3 regions of the Pseudarthrobacter sp. RHLT3-21 genome follow, and region 2 is predicted to be linked to each of the others. Evidence: riboswitches for the same ligand, from Rfam matches in the RefSeq annotation. Region 2 holds a riboswitch; each other region holds the start of a gene.
The links. Region 2 has a riboswitch for cyclic di-AMP ahead of AC50YA_RS18750 (NlpC/P60 family protein). Riboswitches for the same ligand answer to the same signal wherever they lie in the genome.

Region 1: linked by a shared signal. The riboswitch ahead of AC50YA_RS21810 (M23 family metallopeptidase) and the one ahead of AC50YA_RS18750 (NlpC/P60 family protein) in region 2 are both predicted to bind cyclic di-AMP.
Region 3: linked by a shared signal. The riboswitch ahead of AC50YA_RS08550 (M23 family metallopeptidase) and the one ahead of AC50YA_RS18750 (NlpC/P60 family protein) in region 2 are both predicted to bind cyclic di-AMP.

Annotation. Positions count from the first base shown of each region.
Region 1 is NZ_JBWZCI010000036.1:6,280-13,041, forward strand. Features, by position in the region: gene AC50YA_RS21785 (metal-dependent transcriptional regulator) at 1-60, shown strand, start outside; gene AC50YA_RS21790 (hypothetical protein) at 115-447, shown strand; gene AC50YA_RS21795 (SURF1 family cytochrome oxidase biogenesis protein) at 553-1,425, opposite strand; gene AC50YA_RS21800 (thioredoxin-like domain-containing protein) at 1,430-2,065, opposite strand; gene AC50YA_RS21805 (DUF305 domain-containing protein) at 2,092-2,766, opposite strand; gene AC50YA_RS21810 (M23 family metallopeptidase) at 2,763-3,554, opposite strand; cyclic di-AMP (ydaO/yuaA leader) riboswitch at 3,558-3,740, opposite strand; gene AC50YA_RS21815 (cytochrome c oxidase assembly protein) at 3,885-4,862, opposite strand; gene AC50YA_RS21820 (ArsR/SmtB family transcription factor) at 4,905-5,324, opposite strand; gene AC50YA_RS21825 (bifunctional copper resistance protein CopD/cytochrome c oxidase assembly protein) at 5,541-6,762, shown strand, end outside.
Region 2 is NZ_JBWZCI010000023.1:8,879-15,640, forward strand. Features, by position in the region: gene AC50YA_RS18735 (metal-sensitive transcriptional regulator) at 1-169, shown strand, start outside; gene AC50YA_RS18740 (heavy-metal-associated domain-containing protein) at 188-415, shown strand; gene AC50YA_RS18745 (heavy metal translocating P-type ATPase) at 418-2,733, shown strand; gene AC50YA_RS18750 (NlpC/P60 family protein) at 2,841-3,578, opposite strand; cyclic di-AMP (ydaO/yuaA leader) riboswitch at 3,582-3,774, opposite strand; gene AC50YA_RS18755 (heavy-metal-associated domain-containing protein) at 4,187-4,432, shown strand; gene AC50YA_RS18760 (hypothetical protein) at 4,656-5,123, shown strand; gene AC50YA_RS18765 (DUF305 domain-containing protein) at 5,277-5,888, shown strand; gene AC50YA_RS18770 (F510_1955 family glycosylhydrolase) at 5,974-6,762, shown strand, end outside.
Region 3 is NZ_JBWZCI010000006.1:23,757-30,518, forward strand. Features, by position in the region: gene AC50YA_RS08535 (MFS transporter) at 1-394, shown strand, start outside; gene serC (phosphoserine transaminase) at 462-1,592, opposite strand; gene AC50YA_RS08545 (iron-dependent transcriptional repressor DtxR) at 1,868-2,563, shown strand; cyclic di-AMP (ydaO/yuaA leader) riboswitch at 2,718-2,936, shown strand; gene AC50YA_RS08550 (M23 family metallopeptidase) at 2,946-3,764, shown strand; cyclic di-AMP (ydaO/yuaA leader) riboswitch at 3,913-4,075, shown strand; gene AC50YA_RS08555 (C40 family peptidase) at 4,146-4,820, shown strand; gene AC50YA_RS08560 (NlpC/P60 family protein) at 4,993-5,739, shown strand; gene AC50YA_RS08565 (HNH endonuclease) at 5,976-6,476, shown strand; gene mobA (molybdenum cofactor guanylyltransferase) at 6,524-6,762, shown strand, end outside.

The DNA.
Region 1 (6,762 bases), on a different contig from region 2:
GGGCGGGACATCGATCTGGGCGCGTCAGCGTCGGAAGCGATCTGGGTCGTCGCGGTCTAGAGGTACGCAAGGGGGGCTCCGCTCCTGTCCATTCCAGGCCGGAGAACGGCCCTGGTGGGCGTGGAAACTCTGCTCCGGACATCGCCGCGTGAAGGCAAGGGGCATCTGACTGCCGCATTGGATCGGCTTCAGGTCAACGCCGACGAGTGCCGTGAGCTGCACATCGAAGGCACTTTCATTGGCCATGGCCCGGCGGAGGAAGCAGAGAGGCTGATCGGCGGCGCCGGCACCGTGGCGCATCTCCGCCTGGGCCTGGAAGCGGAGGCAACGCCGGAAAGATCAGCGCACGACCCGGCAGGCCCTCCAGAGTTGGCGGCCGGTGGCGGGGAATCCTCCAACGGAGCGTTCAGCATTGGATGTGTGCCGCGTGGCAGTCCGCAGCTGTGAAGGCGTCCTTGTGGAGTGCGCCGCGCTTCAGCTGACCCTGCAGTCCGCCTGGCGCCGGTGCCGCCGGCGCGAGACGAGGCTGAAGCTAGGTTGTCTGACGCCGTGTCAGAGGCCCATGGCGTCGAGAAGAGCATCTTCCTCGTCATCGGAGCCCGGGCGACGTGGTTTGCCTGGTGGGCCGGTGCGCTGTCCGGGCCCGGAAGGTTCCTGGATTTCACGCTCCTCCCGGTCGATGCGGGCCTGCTGCCGGGCCATGTAGCCGAACCCGACAAAGGCCAGGACCCCGAAGGTAATCCACTGCAACGCGTAGGACAGGTTGGACCCTTCCTGCACCTTTGGTGGGGCGAGCTGCTGAAGTGCGAGTTCAGGCGGGGGCGTTTCGGAGGCCATGAGCCCATAGCCGCCGGTCTTGACCGGATACTCCAGCTGGCGTGCGTAGGAGGCCAGGTCAATGCTGGCCAGTTGCCCCTCCGGAGCGCTGCGGTCAAAGTCAGCTTCTGAGGGTTTGATCCGCACGACAGTAGCGATCGTTCCGCGCGGCGGCGCAGGAACGGTATCCGGGTAGCCGGGCCGGTTGTTCCCGATAGGAAGCCAGCCCCGGTTGATAATGATTGTTTCCCCGGAGACCAGGCGGAACGGCACCACAACCTCGTACCCGGCCGCAGAGTGATTGGGCCGGTTCCGGACGATGCGTTGGTCCTCGGCAAGATAGTGACCCCTGACAGAAACCGTCGTCCATTTCACGTCCGGGTCCGGGGCCTCGAAGTAGCGGCTGGCCTCTTCGTAAGGCACGGGCGCCTTGTCGTAGTTCTGCTGGACGCGGCGGATTTCGGCCACCGCCTGGTTCCTCCGGTCCATCTGCCAATTACCCAGCCCCACGCAGGCCGCGGCAAACAGCGCGGCCATGCCCAGAATGCCCAGCCATCGCCAGGACAGCAGGAACCCGTAGGCACGGGGTGCCCTGTCCTTGCTTGGCATCGCGTCAGCCCTGCATGCCGCCGGAACAGACGGCCCCCGGTTCGGGGGACTGCGGCCCTTGACGGTACTTCTTGATGAACGGGGCCAGACGTTCATCGCTGCCGCTGTCCACGGCGAGCTGTTTGCCCCAGGCTGTTGCCACCACGGGCGTGGCTTGTTCGGCTACCGGGCTGAGCAGGAGATAGTCCTGCTTGCCGGCCAAGGCCGTCAGCTCGGCGAGCTGGTCGGCGCCCAGGTCGGGACGGTAGGTGAGCCAGACCGCCCCGTGTTCCAGAGAATGCACTGCCCGCGTTTGTTCCACGGGCGTTGTGTAGACCCCGCAGTTCGTCCAGACCGGGGCATGGTCCCCGCCCGTGGCCGGAGTCTTCGGATAACTGACGGGCTCGCTGGTGTGGTTCCTGGACTGGTCGGGATAGTCCTGCTCCCCGTCGATGGGCCGGGCCGCCGCGGCATTAAGCCGGTCGCGCTGCTGGACCTCCCCGACAACGACGAAGGTCACCGCCGCGACGATTGCGAGGACCACGGCCGCACCCGTGCCGTAGATCAGCCAGGCCCGCCGCCTGTCGGCGGTGCGCTGTTTGGCCTGCACCGCATCCAGGAGCGCTTTACGGTCCTCGTGGGCTTTCGGTTTACCAGACATGGGCGGTCCCGCTTTCTTAGGTGCGGTCAAAGTCGGCCGCGGAGCTCTTCAAGGGCAGTAATTTCAGCTGTCTGGGCTTCTACGATACGGGCGGCGAAGTCCCGGACCTTTGAGGTTTCCGCTAAGCGGGTACCGGCGGAGGCCATGGCGACGCCACCTTGATGATGGCGGATCATCAAGTCCGTGAACAACCGGTCAGCCTCCGCACCTGAGGATTCGCGAAGCGCCTGCATCTGTTCCGGGGTGGCCATCCCTTCCATGACACCTTCGGCGCCGTCCCCCTGGACACCGTGCGAGGCTCCGGTCCCGGCATGAGTACCACCGGCCGTCATCCATGCCATCGGCGGCGCTGTCCCGGCCTGGGACAGGCCCCAGTCCTGCAGCCAAGCGAACATCTGGCCGTTCTGATGCTGCTGTGCGGTGGCAATGTCGTAGGCGACCGCCCGGACCTCGGTGTCATCGGACTTGTCCCAGATCAACAGGGCCATCTCCACTGCCTGCGCGTGATGGGTCTGCATGTCCCGGGAAAATCCCGCGTCCGCGCCCGATTCCGGGACGAGTGCGGGCGCTGCCGAAAGCCGGCCCAGGGCAAAGAAACCCAGTGCGGTGAGGGCCACGACTGTGACGAAAACAGCCCAGAGCCGCTTCCTGGGCAGCGGCGATGGTGCCGTGAGCTGTTCACGCGGCTCAGTGAGGTTCACGACCGGAGCCAGCCCTGCGGATCGACAGTTACGCCGTTTCGGACAATTTCGAAGTGCAGGTGGCATCCGGTCGAGTTTCCGGTCGTTCCGGCCCCGCCGAGCCGCTGACCCTTGGCCACCACGGCACCGACCGAGACCTCTATCGATGACAGATGGTTGTACGTGCTTTTCATGCCGTTGCCATGATCAACCACGATGCGGTTCCCGCCACCGTTCTGGGACCACCCAGCTTCCACGACGGTCCCCGCGCCGGCGGTGAAGACAGCGGTCTGGCAGGAGGCGACCAGATCCAGCCCGGTATGCAGCTCACCGGAACCGCCTGTGATCGGGCTGGTACGGAATCCGAACGGAGAAGAAATGGACATGCTGGCCAGCGGTGCCCCCAGGGTTGTATCCACAGGTACGGCCGTTGGCGGTGCAGCTGCTGCTGCGGCGGGGGTTACGGCAGCAGCTCCTGTGGCGGCAGGCGCTGCCGGCGCCGGCCGGTCGGCGGGCCGGGTCACGACTTCAGTCCGTGGATAGGTGATGACTGCCTGTGCCTGCGCTGCTATGGCCGGGGCAGCGGCCTCGACAGCAGCCGGCTGGGCGGCGGCGACGGTACCTGCGGCGGCAATAAGTCCGGCATGCGCGGCGGGTATGCCGGCGGCCAGCATGACAACAGCGGCAAAAGCCGAAGCCCCGGGCAGCCAGGCCGGGCGCGGGGACGGAGCCTGAGGTCGGGCGGCGGCGCGGCGGCGGGAGCGGTCATAGGGAAGGGCGCGGCGGCGGCCGTGGCGGGAGGGGGGCACAGCTGATCCTTTCGGGTCGCCTGCGAAGTTAGCTGTCGGGTTCGGACCAAGGAAAGCCCGGACACAGTTCCGGCGCCGGCCCGCGTGGGCCCGTACCGCTGTGCGTCTTAACCCCAAGGCAGCACGCTGCCGTTAATGGGTCCTCCGCCCCCGCCGTGTGAGTTTGTAGTATGGCGCCGCCGGCGGGGCTGAGCGTCCGGAGCCAAGGCTTAATACAGAAAAGCCTGAATCAACATTACACGACCACCACATAGGTCACAATTCGATAACAACGGAGATGGTGATTTCTACAACCCGTACAACTCTCACGAGGGTCAAATCGTTCCCGGGCTACTCGGGCCAGCGCCGCGGTTCGGGCCTGTCCGCCAACTGCTGCAGGTAGTTGTTGTAGGCGTCGAGTTCGGGGGTCCCTGCGGTCAGTTCGGCCCGGTCGATACTGGCATTGGATTTGGTTTCTTCGCGTTGCCAGCGGACCAGGATGAACATCAGCAGGAGCACTCCCGGCAGTTCGCCGTAGGACCAGGCCAGTCCGCCGGCTATGCCCTGGTCCGTTATCGGGTTGATGTTCCAGCCTGGAGGCGGGGTGGCGAAGAATTTCACCATGGGTGCGGTGGCCATCATGAGGACGACCCCGAAGAAGGCGTGGAGCGGCATTTCCGCGAAGATGTCGATCATCCGTCCGAAGTGGGTCTGGCGGCTGGGCAGGGGGTCGGCGGAGATCAGTGGCACCGTGAAGAGGATCCCGGAGATTAAAAACATCAGTTCCAGGCCGACGTGGCCGTACCAGGTGGGCAGCAGCAGGTCTGCCAGGCCGGAGAAGTACACCCCGTAAAAGGTGAGCAGGAACAGCGGGACCATGAAGGCGGGGTGAATTGCCACGCGTCCCCATCGCGAACGCAGCCCCCAGAGCGCTGTCCGGAGGACCCGGCGGCCCAGCCTGCCGTGCGGTGTTGCCCGCAGCAGCAGTGTCCCAGGGGATCCGATGACCAGCAGCGGCGGAACGGCCATCATCAGGGTCAACTGCTGGAACATGAAGACCGAGAACATCCGCAGCCCGTACCCTTCAATGCCGGCGCCCATGACCACGACGATGGCCAGGCAGCCCACCAGGAAGGAACAGGTCCGCACCACGGACCAGCGCCGGCCCTGCCGCCACAAGCTGATCGCCCCCGCCAGGTAGAGCACTGCGGCCAGGAGCGTCAGTGCAGGGATCAGCGGGACAGGCTGCAGGTTGGGCGCCAGGAATTCAGGCAGCGACGGGGGCAGCGACGGAAGCCAGACCGGACCGGTAATCTCCGGCTCAGACATCGCTGCACCGGGTATCGACCTGCCGGGACCGGACTGCCCCGGTCAGGGTGCGTGGCCGCTTCCGACGATGCGGAGCCGGTCCTGGCCCGTATGGCCCACGTGTGTCAGACCGAGATCGAGGAGCATACGGACGTGGGAGTCGGCCAGTGAGTAGTAGGCCATCCTTCCCGAACGGCGCACCTGAACCACCCGCGGCCCGCGCAGCAGACGCAGGGCGTGGGAGACACCTGACTCGCTCAAACCGGTTGTTGCTGCCAGGTCGCAGACGCACATTTCCCCTTCGAGGAGGGCGATGAGGATCCTGACCCGGCCAGGGTCCGAGAGCAGCCCGAAGATCACGGCCAGGTCCGCCACGTCGGCGTCCCCGGGCATCCTGGATCTGACAGCTTCGACTTTGTCTGCATCGACAAGCCGGACAAAACACTCCGGCCCGGCGGGGGCTCGGGGTGGAATCTGGGTCATCCATCTAGGCTACCTTTACGTGCTAACGCTTCGCGTTATCCTTTGGTTTTATGGCAAGCCCGTATGAGGCTCGCCCGCGCCAGGTACGCCCCTCGGGACGCGGGCGATTAACGTGTGAACAACTCTACAGATAATCTGGTGTCGCGCGCTGAGCTCAGTTTCGCGCTCCATTTCCTGCCCTCCCGGGACGGGGTCAGGACCAGGTTAGGACTTATTGTGGCGCTCAAAGCCTCCACTTCACAGGAGAGCCCGGCTGTTTTGCCCAGGCCGGTATGGCTGGTTGTCGCCTGCGCGATTGCCCTTGCAGTGGTTTTGGTTGCGACCGCCTATGGCCGGGGAACTCTTCCGGCCGAGGCCCGGGATCCCGGGGCCCTGGTCCGGTGGGGATACTGTCTCGCGCAGACCGCGCACAATGTTGCGATGGCCGCGACGATCGGGGCCCTTGTCTTTGCCGCGTTCATCGTCCCGCCCCTGCCGAAGGCTCCGGGACGGGGTTCCCGGACGCGGAGTAATGTTCCGGCATCCCCGGCGGCGGCCGAACATCCGGCCTTTACCCGGGTCATGATGCTGGCCGCCGCCGCGAGCACTGCCTGGGCCTTTGCGGCCCTCGCCGTGCTGGTGCTGGGTTTCGCCGACATCGCCGGCGTGCCCGTCTCGGGCGGTCCCGAGTTCTCTGCCGGCCTCGTCGCCTACATCACGGAACTGCCCACCGGCAATGCGTGGCTGTCGGTAGTAATCATCGCAGCAGTCGTATCGACCCTGGCCTTCAGTGTCCGGTCCCCGGGGTCCCTGGCGGCTACTGCGCTGCTGGCCGTGGCAGGGGTGCTGCCCCTGATCCTGATCGGCCACGCCTCCAGCGGCAACGACCACGAACAGGCCACCAACTCCCTGGGCCTGCACCTGGTCGGGGTCTGCCTCTGGTTCGGCGGGCTGATTGCCCTCACCGTCGCGGGAACAGCGCTGGGCAAGGACACAGCCGCTGTCCTGCGCCGGTTCTCGTCCCTGGCCCTGTTCGCTTTCATCCTGGTGTCCGCCTCGGGGATCATCAACGCCTCGATCCGGATGCCGTTGCCCGAAGGGCTGGCCTCCCCGTACGGGGTCCTGGTCCTGGCCAAAACCGCAGCCGTCATCGTCCTGGGCATCATCGGCTACCTACACCGTGCGCGCCTGATCCCGGCGTTGGAGCAGAAAACCCCAAGCGGGGCTGGCCGGCTGCTGTGGCGGTTCATCGTGGCCGAACTGCTGATCATGGGTGCCGCCAGCGGCCTTGCCGCGGCGTTGAGCCGCACCCCTCCCCCGGGCGGAGAAGAAATCCGCGCCGCCCTCACCCCGGCCGAAATCCTCACCGGATACCTCCTTCCGCCGGAACTGACGCCGGAACGGTGGTTCACGGTGTGGAGGCCGGACTGGCTGTGGATTGCCCTGGCCATCACCGCCG
Region 2 (6,762 bases):
CATCCTGACCCAGGTCGCGGCCGTGAACAAAGCTCTGCACGCGGTCAGTTTGGGCCTGCTGGAAGAACATATTGGCCACTGCGTCGTCAACGCCGCGGCGGAATCCGACGCAGCCGGCGGGGCGAAAGTCAAGGAAGCAACAGAGGCCATCGGGCGTCTGCTGCGCTAGCAACGAAGGGAAATCGCCATGAGCATCAACACAACGGTCAACATCTCGGGCATGGACTGCAGCCACTGCGTTGCCTCAGTCACCGAAGAGCTTCAGAAACTCGACGGCGTTAAGGAGGTAGCCGTCCAGCTGAACACGGACGGACTTTCGGTTGCCACCATCACCTCGGCGTCCGAACTGGAGCCTGAACAGATCAGCGAAGCCATCACGGAAGCCGGCTACGCCCTGGTCAGCAGCGGGACCTAAGGATGGCCGCCGAAACCTTTACCAAGACCCGCATCATCGAACTCGACATCGAAGGCATGACCTGCGCCTCGTGCGTCGCCCGGGTCGAACGCAAACTTGGCAAACTCGACGGAGTCGAGGCCAGCGTGAACCTTCCGCTGGAATCCGCACAGGTCACCGTTCCGGACTCCATCACGGACCAACAGATCATCGATACGGTCACAGCCACCGGCTACTCGGCACGACTCAAAGTAACCCCCGGGACGGGCGAAGGACGCGGCCTGGGGCCTGAGGATGACCCGGCCCTGACTGGCCTGAACGATGAGGCTCAGCCCGCCTCTGCAGCAGCCGCCGCCCTGCGTCCGCGGCTGTTGCTCGCTGCTATTTTAACCCTGCCGGTAGTGATCATTTCCATGGTCCCGGCAGCGCAGTTCCCGAACTGGGGCTGGGTGGCCTTCGCGCTGAGCCTGCCCGTGGTCAGCTGGTCCGCATGGCCCTTCCACCGTGCCGCGGCGGTCAATGCCCGGCATCTGGCATCCACCATGGACACCCTGGTATCGATCGGCGTGAGTGCCGCCTTCCTGTTTTCGGCCTGGCAACTCTTCGCGGACCCTGCCCTGACCGAGCACCCGGGCATGGACATGAGCGCCCATGCCCTGTACTTCGAGGTCGCCGCCGTCGTCACGACATTCCTGCTGCTGGGCCGGTACCTGGAAGCCAGCGCGAAACAGCGTGCGGGCAACGCGCTGCGGGCGCTGCTGAACCTGGGGGCGAAGGAAGCAACAGTTCTCAGCAGCGGGGTCGAGACCCGGATCCCTGCCGACCAGTTACGGCCCGGCGATGTCTTCGTCGTCCGCCCGGGCGAAAAAGTCCCCACTGACGGATACGTCATCGAAGGCCAAAGCGCCGTGGACACTTCCCTGATCACCGGTGAATCACTTCCGGTGGAAGTCGGCGTCGATGACACCGTCATCGGGGCGACGATCAACACGAACGGGCGGCTGCTGGTTAAGGCAACCCGTGTGGGCAGCGAAACCACGCTCGCGCAGATGGGAAAGCTGGTCAGCCAGGCCCAGAGCGGCAAGGCCCCGATTGCCCGGCTCGCTGACCGGATCAGCTCAGTCTTCGTCCCCGTCGTCCTCGTCATAGCAGCCGCGACCTTCGCGGTATGGTTCTTCTCCACCGGTGACCTGCAGTCCTCCTTTACCCCCGCGGTCGCGGTCCTGGTGATCGCCTGCCCCTGCGCCCTGGGCCTGGCCACGCCCACGGCACTGCTGACTGGGACCGGACGCGGCGCGCAGCTGGGCATACTCATCAAGGGCCCGCAGGTCCTCGAAGACACCCGGACCGTGGACACCATCGTGCTGGATAAGACCGGAACGGTAACCAGCGGACAACTTTCCGTTTCCGCCGTGCAGTCCTTCACCTCGACGACCGGGGAGGAGATCCTTGCCCTGGCAGGAGCCGTCGAAGCCGCCAGCGAACACCCGATCGCCCACGCAATCGCCCGTGCAGCCAAGGCCAACGCCCCGCTGCTGCCCGTCACAGCTTTCGACAGCGCACCGGGTGGGGGCGTGCGCGGGACTGTGGACGGCCGGCGGGTGGTTGCCGGCCGGGCCGGCTGGCTGGAGGATAACGGCATCACTCCCTCCGCGGACAACTACACGGAGCTGCGGTCACAGGAGGGAGCCGGCGCGACCGTCATCTGGGTCGGCATTGATGGTGAACCCGAGGGAATCATCAGCCTCACCGACACGGTCAAAGAAGGATCTGCGGCCGCGATCGGACGGCTGAAAGCTCTGGGGTTGCGGCCCGTCCTGCTGACCGGGGATAACGCCTCGGTCGCCTCCACCGTAGCCGCACAGGTGGGCATCCCGGCGGAAGATGTGATGGCCGGAGTCCTGCCCGAGGGCAAGGTAGAGGCCGTCCGCCGGCTGCAGGCCGGCGGAGCTATCGTGGCGATGGCCGGTGATGGCGTGAATGATGCAGCCGCCTTGGCCCAGGCTGACCTGGGCATCGCGATGGGCAGCGGCACCGACGTTGCGATTGCCGCCGCGGACCTGACAGTGATGGGAAGCGACCTGGGCCAAGTCGCGGACGCCATCGAGCTCTCCCGGCGGACGCTGGCCACGATCAAGACCAACCTGTTCTGGGCGTTTTTCTACAACGCCGTCGGCATCCCGGTCGCGGCCCTGGGTCTGCTCAATCCGATGATCGCAGGAGCCGCAATGGCAGCCAGCTCCGTCCTGGTTGTCACCAACTCCCTGCGGCTGCGCCGCTTCACCGCTCAGAAGGCGTCCGCGGCCCCGACCACGCCCGCACTGGTACCAGTCCTCTGATCTCGTCAGGGTGCCTGCCGCGGGATGCCCGATCCTTAGGTGGGCATGGAGAAGGCCGGTGATACGCTGCCCCCAAGGCAGCGAATCACCGGCCTTCTCGTTGTTGGTTACCCGGCGCGGACGAAGGTGACTGAGCCTTTGGCTGTCATCCACGTCAGGGGGTGGACTGCGGTTTCGTTCTTGCCGTTCAGTCCGGAGCTGAGGACCTGGCCGTTGCCGACGTAGATACCCACGTGTCCGGGCTGCATGACCATGTCCCCGGGCTGGGGGTCCGTGACGACGGTGCCGTAGTTCATGAACTGCATCGGTCCAAGGTCCCCGACGGGAATCCCTGCGGCGCCAAGTGCCTGTTCAACCAGCCTGGTGCAGTCCTGGATCATGCCGATCTGGGCGTAAGCGGCAGAAACCATGGTCGCGTTCACGCCGCCAGCGGCCGGAGCGGCCACTGGCGCAGCAGCAGGGGCTACGGTGATCGTGGCTTTCGCCGGGGCGGCGGAAGCTGCCGGCGCGGCAGCAGGCTTGGGTGCCTCCACGACCGGGGCCGGCGTGGTGCTGACGTCGGGACGCTCGTACGAGATCCTGACCGTCGCGTCGGCGCTGAGCGGCGCCGGGGCCTGACTGGTGACCTCAAGGTTTGAAGCCGGTTCAGCATCGCGCTGCGCGGGGGCGTCTGCGGCCTGCGCGGCGATGCCGCTGGTCAGGACCAGGCCGGAGGCTGCAGCGATAACGGCCGCCTGACGACCTACACCTCCGGCATTGTCGGCGACGGTCCTGGACAGGGCCGTGAGCGGGCTCGTCTGGACGGTGACCGCGCGGTGGCGGCCGTGAGTTCTGCGAATGGACATGAAGTGGCCTCTCCCAATGCCTGCGAGGTGAGCTGTCGGATTCGGATGGGAGACACCCGGCCGCGGTTCTGCACAAAGTGCAGTACAGCGGCTTCACCCCAAGGCCTGCCCGAAGCAGGCCACTAATTGGGTTCCCCGTCTCTGCCGGACGAAATATGCGATCGGATCCCGGGCAGCGGCAGAGTTAGGCAATCAACGCGGGAGTGCCGCCCTCGGAGAAAACCGGCACGAATTCGACCGTACAGGAAGAGCTGACCCATTGTCACATTTGAATAACGGGGCCACTCGAGGGCAGAGGACCCCGGCCCGGTGATGCAACCCGAACCCGGCCTGCCGGTCTAAACAAGGGGTGCGCCGGGCCCGGCCGCTCACGCCAGCTGTTCAATCTCCGCGAGGGGACGCCGGCATCCACCTTGCCAATAATACCCCATGGGGGTATTATTCAGGTGTTGTCAGTGAAGTGGTTTGTCCAGGCCGATGCGCTTTCCGGCCGTTACAGCCGTTCAACCCCAGCGCCTCCCCATGATTTCTCTTGCAAAGGACCGAACTGACATGTGTGCACCCGAAACCCGGACCGGGCTGCCCCTCGTGGCCGCTGAACCGTCCGGATGCAGCTGCTGCTCCACCTCTTCCCGGACCTGGCGTCGCCGGCAATTCAAGGCAGCGACTACTCCGTCGAAGGACTGACCTGCGGGCATTGCGTCCAGAGCGTTGAAAAGGCAGTGTCCTCCCTCGCCGGAGTGAAGGCCGTCACCGTCGAGTTGGTGCCCGGAGGGGCATCCCGGCTCACCGTCTCCGGCACCCATACCGAAACTGATGTCCGGGACGCCGGGTACAGCCTCACCAGCAGGTAGTCCAACGCCCACCCTGACGGACAGCGCCGCTGCCTCCGTCAGGGCAGACTTCCCACCCAGGAGAGGGCAACAATGGAAAATCATAATCATCACGGCCCTGAACGCTCAGTTGCTGCGAAGTGTGAAACTGAATCCCTCCCAGGTTCGTTGAACCCTAAGCCCGGCAGGGTAAGATCCCTGCCGTACCCTTAAACCCATGAACGGCTACGGAAGGAGGAACACCATGGCAGCAACCGGATCCGGCCGCGTGACGGCGTTCCTGACCCGTGCCGCGCTGCTGACGGGATTCCTGGCCATTGTGGCTGGGATCCTCGGTATGCACATCATGACCGGGGCCCACGCGATGCCGACGGCCACCCCAAGCATGGATACGTCCGTTCAGCAGAAACAGAACCCGGTCAACCATCCAGGCCACGCCCCGGCACAGTCTTCCCAGACGGCCTCCGCGGCCGGGCCCGGGATGCTTGCCGGATCAGCTTCCTCGTGCGCCGATGCCGCCGGCTGCCAGAGTATGTCGGCGATGGATGCGGTCTGCGTCCTCTCCCCGGCGAACACCTCCCTGTCGGCGCCGCTGCCCGGCACCGCACCGCTCCAGACCCCGGACACGAATGCCCTCGCCGGGTCAACGATCAGCTACTCCTTCCTGCCGGAGGGTCCTTCCCCCGGCGACCTCTGCATCAGCCGGACGTAAAGCTGCGCTGCGCCGTGTCCTGCCCGGCGCACCCTCCACGCCACGCTTGCGTACCCACCCTGCATACCCCCGCCTGAGCTCCGGCGGGCCTTGCAGCCACGCTATCCGCAGCGGCGTCTGACGCCGGTTGATAATTTGAAGGACCTGATTTTGATGAAGAAAACACTGACCATTTCCGCTGTCACCATCGCCGCGGCGATCGCCCTGGCCGGTTGTTCCGCGGGTTCGGGCGGAGGGAGCATGCCCGGAATGAACCACGGCAGCTCCGGGACGTCCTCCAGCTCCGCGCCCGCTGCCGCGGACTTCAACGACGCGGACACCATGTTCGCCCAGATGATGATCCCGCACCACACCCAGGCCGTGGAAATGTCCGACATGGTCCTCGCCAAAGAAGGAATCCCGGCCCCGGTGACGGATCTGGCCACCAAGATCAAGGCGGCCCAGGCACCGGAAATCGAGAAGATGACCGGCTGGCTGACCAGCTGGAACCAGCCCACCGAGATCCCCACCGGCACGCCCTCCGGCCATAGCATGTCCGGCATGATGGGCGATGAAGACATGGCCAAGCTTGAAGCCGCTCAGGGAACCGAGGCGGCCAAACTGTTCCTGACCCAGATGATCGCCCACCACGAGGGCGCGATCATGATGGCCAAAACTGAAACTACGGACGGTAAGAACGCCAGGGCAGTCCAGCTCAGCAAAGACATTGCCACCTCCCAGGAAGCTGAAATGCAGGCAATGAAGGACCTGCTGGCCACCCTCTAGCTGGCAGACCCGGCGCCGGCCCGGCCACGGGCCGGCGCCTCCCCCTCCACACCTCTTTTTTCGTTCCGTCACCTGGAGATTCATCGTGCCTGCGCGCTCTCTTAAACGTCCCCGTATCATCGCCGTCTCAGCCGCGGCCCTGTCCCTGGCGCTGTCCCTGGCTGCCTGCGCCCCGTCCACCGCCCCGACGGCCGACACCCCGTCATCAGCCGGCGCCGCCACAGGTCTGCCCAGCGCCCACATCCATGGCCTGAACGTCAACGGTGAAACCGGCCAGGTACTCCTGGCCACGCACGAGGGCCTGTTCGACGTGTCCAAAAAACCCGCCGTCAGGATCGGACCCACGAACGACCTGATGGGTTTCACCGCTGCCATGGAGCAGGGTGTCTTCTACGCGTCGGGCCACCCTGGCCCGGGTTCGGATCTTCCCAACCCGCTGGGTCTGGTCAAGACCAGCGACGGCGGTGCGACGTGGGAGCAGGTTTCGCGCCAGGGAGAGTCCGATTTCCATGCCCTGACCGCCACCAAGTCCGGGATCGTCGCCTTCGACGGGGCCTTACGCGCGAGCCCTGACGGGAAGACCTGGACAACAATCGCCGCGGACTTCGCACCGGCAGCCCTGGCCGGGAATCCCTACAGCGACACCGTGCTGGCCACCACCGTCGACGGTGTGCAACGCTCGACCGACAGCGGCGCCACCTGGGTCCTGGACAAGGCTGCCCCGGTGGTGCAGTTCGCCGCGTTCGCCAGCGCCACAGAAGCCATCGGTGTCGCACCTGACGGCACGGTGCACTACTCCTCCGACGCCGGCGCCACCTGGTCCCGGACCGGGCAGATCCAGGGACAGGTCAAAGCCATCGCTGCGACGGAAGGA
Region 3 (6,762 bases), on a different contig from region 2:
GGTGCCGGTGGGCCTGTTCGCGATCACCATGATGACCAGCGCCAACGGTTACGTCCAGACCACCACCGATCCCGTCATGCGGGGCAGGGTCATGGCCCTGTACATGGCCATCTTTATGGGCGGAACACCCATCGGCGCCCCGCTGGTGGGATGGGTGGCCAACGTCGCCGGCCCCCGGTGGTCGCTTGCCGTGGCGGCCGCCTCAGGGATCATCGCCGCCGTGATCGGAATGATCTGGATCATCCGCGCGCAGCAGCTCCGGCTCACCTTCAACCGGCGCGCCCGCGGCCTGCGGTACTTCGGCGTTGTCTCCCATCTGGGCGTCCAACAACCGGGGGACAACGCAAACGGCGCCGCCCGGGACGAAAACCCGGACGACGCCGTCGGACGCTGACGCCGTCACGTTACCGCTCGTGCCACAACGGCAGCCGCGGTAACGGCAGCGGTACGCTGCGGGAGCGCTACCTGCGCAGTTCGCCCACCACGTAGTCGATGCTTGCCAGCAGTGCGGAGACGTCGGCCGGCTCGATGGCCACAAACGTGGCGATCCGGAGCTGGTTGCGGCCCAGCTTGCGGTACGGCTCGGTGTCCACGATCCCGTTGGCCCGCAGGACCTTGGCGATCGCGGCGGCGTCGATCGAGTCGTCGAAGTCGATGGTGGCGATGACGTTGGAACGGTCCTCCGCCTTGGCCACAAACGGGGTCGCGTACTCGGAGGCCTCGGCCCAGGAGTAGATCCGGCCGGCGGAGTCAGCGGTGCGGGCGGACGCGAAGTCCAGGCCGCCGTTGGCGTTCAGCCACTGCACCTGCGCGTCGAGGGTCACCAGCGTGGAGAGCGAGGGCGTGTTGTAGGTCTGGTTCAGCTTGGAGTTGTCGATGGCGGTCTGGAGGTCCAGGAAATCCGGAATCCAGCGGCCGCTGGCTTTGACCCGGGCGGCGCGTTCCAGCGCGGCGGGGGAGAAGAGGCCCAGCCACAGGCCGCCGTCGGACGCGAAGTTCTTCTGCGGGGCGAAGTAGTAGACGTCGGCCTCGGAGACGTCCACGTCCAGGCCGCCGGCTGCGGAGGTGGCGTCCACCAGGACCAGGGAACCGGCGTCGGCGCCCGCAACGCGCTTGACCGGAGCCGCGACACCGGTGGAGGTTTCGTTCTGCGGCCAGGCGTAGACATCCACGCCTGCCTCGGCGGCCGATACCGGGTGCGTGCCGGGCTCTGACTTGATGATGGAGGAGGCGTCCAGGAACGGGGCCTTGTTGGTGGCTGAGGCGAACTTGGAGCCGAACTCGCCGAAGGACAGGTGCTGGGCCTTCTTCTCCACCAGGCCGAAGCTGGCGACGTCCCAGAAAGCGGTGGAGCCACCCACGCCGAGGACCACTTCGTAGCCTTCGGGGGCGCGGAAGAACTGGCTGAGGCCTTCACGGACGGAGCCTACGAGGTTCTTGACGGGAGCCTGGCGGTGGGAGGTGCCCAGGATGGTCTTGGACGCCGCAGAGAGCGCTTCGAGCTGCTCCGGCCTGACCTTGGACGGGCCTGCGCCGAACCGTCCATCCTTTGGCAGGAGGTCGGCAGGAATAGTGATGCTGGTTTCGCTCACGGGGGCTCCAATTTCGGCATGGACGTGGCTCACGTCCGGGCGGTGGGTTGGCCGGTAGTCGGCAGTGACTGCATAAGGACCTCCTTTATTCTGCCTGAACCCCGCGATTGGGCGGGAACCTGCGCCGTCATAGTCCGGCCAATGAGACCGTTTGTCCCCGTTCGGGGATTATCCGGACAAATTCAAAATAGGCTAAGCTCTTTACCGGACCTCGCCGCTGCTGGACGCGATACGGTGGGACAACGCAAGGTACTGCGCTCGAGGAGCTGAGCTGGATGACGGATCTGATCGATACTACGGAGATGTATCTTCGGACCATTTTGGAGCTTGAAGAGGAGAACATCGTTGCTCTTCGCGCACGCATCGCCGAACGGCTGCGGCATTCCGGCCCCACGGTGTCCCAAACCATCGGCCGGATGGAACGCGACGGACTGGTGGTGGTCTCGGGAGACCGTCACCTGGAGCTGACCGAAGCCGGGCGGAAACGCGCCACGGAAGTGATGCGCAAGCACAGGCTGGCGGAACGACTCCTGGCGGATGTGATTGGCCTGGACTGGGCCTACGTCCACGATGAAGCGTGCCGCTGGGAGCACGTGATGAGCGAACGCGTTGAGCAGCGCATCTACGAATTGCTCAACCATCCCACCGAGTCCCCGTACGGCAACCCCATCCCCGGGCTGGCCGCCCTGGGCGGGCCGGCGCCTGCGTTGCCTGACGCCGCTGTGATTAATCTCCTTGATGCGATGCAGGGCTACGGGCCGGCGTCGAACGTGACGGTCAGTCGGCTGGCCGAGCCCATCCAGGTGGAACCTGAGCTGCTGGTCCAGCTGGACGAAGGCGGAATCAGGCCCGGCGCTTCGGTGTCCCTGGAGCGCGTGGGGGAGTACATTTCCGTACGGGTTCCGGGAATTGAAGGGGCGCTTGAACTGCCCCCTGAAGTGGCATCGCACGTCTTCGTTTCGGTCAGCTGACGGGCAGGCGGTCCCCCGCCTGGGGCTGCGCTATAGCGCAGTGGCTCCAGATTCCGCAAAGATAACGGAATTGTTACTGTCCAACTTAATCACCTATAGTTGAAACTCAGCGTCGATACAAAAGCGTTACCTGATCCGGAGCCGAGCTCTGCCAGCGGATCAGGTGCACGAGTCACCAACTGGCAGAGGCGGGGGAACCACAACCGGCAGTCGCAAGACTGCCTTGGGGTGAAGTCCGTCAGCAGCAAGCCTCTTCCAGCGAAGGATCCTCACGGGATATCTCTGCGCCAAGTGCTTGTCACGGCGGACCGGGTCTTTGAACTCTCTGACCCGAATCCGACAGCTAACTTCGCAGGCTACCCAGAGAGGAACATTCTTGACCATGCAACACTCCAGGGGCCGCCGTCGCGCGGTGGGCCCCGCTTCGGCGCCCAGAGCGGCCGAGGATTTCTCTGCGGAGAGGCCCCGCGACCCGCAGCGGGAAGCACGCCGCCGGCGGGGACCCTTCCGGCAGATCACCGATTTCGCCGCTGCCAGCGGCCTCGGCCAGAAGGCCGGCATCGCCTTGGCAGCAACAGGCCTGGCGCTCACCGTGACGGTCCCTGTGACCGGCCCCGTAATGGCCACTCCGGAACCCGGCCAGGCGGCGTCGGCCGTTTCCGCCGCTCCGCAGCCCGAAGTTACCGCCGAAGCCGCCGCCCAGATTGATTTCAGCCGCTCGTCCGTGGTTACCCAGGGTGACCCCGACGGCAAGCTGAAGCAGCTGCTGAGCTCGCAGTCCGCGGGATCCATAACCCGCGCCGCCTCTGCCGGAAGCCTCGGCCCGCCGCTGGCCCAGCTGGTTACGGCCTCACCCTTCGGATTCCGGGTCAGCCCCATCACCGGCGGCACCGGAGACTTCCACCGCGGCCAGGACTATGTGGCACAGTGCGGGACGTCCGTCCTGGCCGCCGCTAGCGGCACTGTGACGTTCGCTGGCTGGCACCAGTTCGGCGGCGGCAACCGCGTAGTGGTGGATCACGGCAATGGCCTTGAAACCACCTACAACCACCTCTCCTCCGCCAGCGTCAAGGTCGGCCAGACGGTCAGCCGCGGCGATGTGGTTGCCCTGAGCGGAACCACGGGCGCGTCCACGGGCTGCCACCTCCACTTCGAGGTCCAGGTCAATGGCGAAGTGGTTGACCCCACCGGCTGGCTCTGACCCAAATGATGGCAAACTATCGAATCGCAGCGACGTGCCGTGACCTGAATGTGACATTGGCTCGGAACTCCTGTAACGTCTAAAGCGCGTCAACTTTTCCGAAGTTGACGTTCTTGAGTGGATTGCCTAGCTCTGCCACCGCTCAAGGTCCGTTCGCATGACATCGTCTGGCAGGGGCGGGGGAACCAATTTTGGCCTTCGATTCTGAAGGCCTTGGGGTTAAGTCGCAAAGCTTCCACTGTGAAGCAGCGCGGCCGGGTGACTCCCATCCGAATCCGACAGCTCACCTCGCAGGCATTGGGAGAGGCTACCTTCGTGTCTTCACGCCATAATTCTGCGCGTCACCGCGCACAACCGGTTCGCACCAACCCCTTGGGCTCCGTGTCCAAGGCGGTCAGTGCCAATGCCGGGACCGTAGGTCGCCAGGCTGCTGTTATCGCAGCTGCATCAGGTCTGATCCTGAGCATGGGGCTTCCGGCCAACGCCGCGGACACCACCGCCGGCGTATCCGCCTCCACCGAGTCCGGTTCCGCGCAGACGGCACTTGCCGTCACTGCGGCGCCCACGGCTACCGTTTCCTTCGAGCGCCCCGTGATCAAGACCACGCCGGCACCGAAGGTTGAGACGGTCCGTGCGCAGTCCACGGCCTCCGAAACCGGGGCTCAGGGTGCTGCCGCAACCGAGGCCGCGGCCTCCAAGCTCGCTGACACTGTCTCCTCCGCCGCCGCTTCGGGCCTGGCAGCACTTGCCTACACCGGTATCGGCCACCCCTACCTCTGGGGCGGCACCACTCCCAATGGCTGGGACTGCTCAGGCTTCACGCAGTGGGTCTACGCCCAGGCCGGCATCAGCATTCCCCGCACCAATGCCTGGACCGCCATGCGGCCCACCGCCACACCGGCTCCCGGTGACCTGGTCATGCAGAATGGCGGCGCCCACGTCGGCATTTACGTCGGCAACGGCATGATGATCAGCGCACTGAACCCGTCACAGGGCACGCTGCTCCACTCCGCGGCATCCACGGGGTCCTCCGCGTTCTTCACGATGGCCCCGTAGGTCCTGCACTTCAGTAGTTCCTGCAGCCCAGTGCTGCCGGAACACGTTTCTTCGACAGAAACTCTTCGCTAAATCCCCGTTCGGGGCGTGCCGGCGTACCCCCAAGATGCCGGCGCGTCCAAAGCCCTTGGGCTGCCCACGCGGTCCTGAGGAAAACGAAAGAGAGAAATTAATGACTACACGTGCAACTGTTGCACGGCACCGCGCCGAGGTCACCAAGACCAACTCGCTGGCTGTCATTGCCAAGGCTGTCGGCGACAACGCCGGTGGCATGGGCCGTCAGGCTGCGGTTATCGCTGCTGCTTCCGGCCTTGTCCTGACCAGTGGTCTCGCTGCGAACGCGGCGGACACTGGAGTCCAGCATGAAGGTGCGTCCGCTTCGAACCTTGAGGTTGAGGTTTCCGCCCCGGCCATCATTTCGGCTGCGTCCACCATTGCCATCTCCTACGAGAAGCCTGCCGTGACCACCACGCCGGCTCCGGTTGAGGCTCCCGCGCCCGTTGTTGAAGCTCCAGCTCCGGCTAAGGCCGCGGCAACCGTCAAGGTAGCGTCAGCAACTCCTGCTGCTCCTTCGGCTCCGGTCGCTGCCAGCGGCAAGGGTGCTGCCATCCTGTCTGCTGCTTACGCACAGCTCGGCGTCAGCCAGGACTGCACCATGCTGGTGACCAACGCCCTGGCCGCCGTGGGCATCAACTACCACGGCTGGCCCGCCGGCTACCTGTCCCTGGGTAAGACCGTGAGCGCCGCCGAGGCCCAGCCCGGCGACCTGATCTACTACGCCGACGGCGGCGCGGGCGTGGCCCACATTGCCGTGTACGCCGGTAACGGCCAGGCAGTGCACGGCGGCTACAACGGCAACCAGACCGTTGTGTTCAGCGCCAACGTTGGCTCAGGACCGGTCTTCATCCGCGTGTCCTAGCGCCAGAGTCAGTCTTCAAAGGACCCTCGCCTCACGGCGGGGGTCCTTTGCTGTCTCCGGGCCGCGGCACTGCTCCGGACGGGTGCCCGGGCCCGACACGTGACCCCGGTTACTTCGGGGATTAGTTGATTCCGGGATTCTTTGTTTACTCTTGTGGTGTCGATCCATAGCCCGGATATGCCGGGGGCAGCCGGCCCTCGTGCCCCTGACGGGTGCGGCCACGAAGAGGTACGTGCATGCGCACTCTCGTTCTGAATGCTGGATATGAACCGCTGGCGGTAGTCACCTTTCGCCGGGCGCTGGTGCTTGTGCTCACGGGCAAGGCCAGTGTTATTGCCGAGGGCGAAGATCCCGTGGTGGGACCGCAGGACATCCTGGGCCGCCCGTCCGTGATTCTCCTGAACCGCTACATCCGCCCCAGATACAACCAGAGCACCGCGGTCAGCCGCCGCGGAGTCCTTCGGCGGGACGGTCACCGGTGCGCGTATTGCGGCAAAGTTGCCCACACTATCGACCATGTGCAGCCCAAATCACGTGGCGGCGCCGACTCCTGGGAGAACCTGGCGGCCGCGTGCCTCCGGTGCAACAACACCAAGGGCGACCACACTCCGGCTGAAATGGGCTGGAAGCTCAGGTTTGTCCCGGAACCGCCGCATGGCACCATCTGGCAGATCAAGGAACTTGAGAAGCCCACGCCGGCCTGGGATCCGTTCCTGCTGCCTGAAAAGGCCGCCTGAATTCCAGCCCGCACGGTAATTCCAGCCCGCACGGTTAAGCTGGGAGGGTGGACGCTGACCCCCTCGACTTCGATGCCGTCATCCTCGCCGGCGGCCGTTCGTCGCGGCTCGATGGCGTGCCCAAGCAGAGTCTGACGTACCACGGCGACTCCCTGTTACGCCGCTCCGCCGCCGCTGCCGGGGGAGCCCGGGCCGCCGTCGTGGTTGGTCCGGACGCCGGGGAAGTCCCGGCCGGGTTTCTTCGCTGCCGCGAGGAACCGCCGTTTGGCGGTCCCGCAGCCGCTAT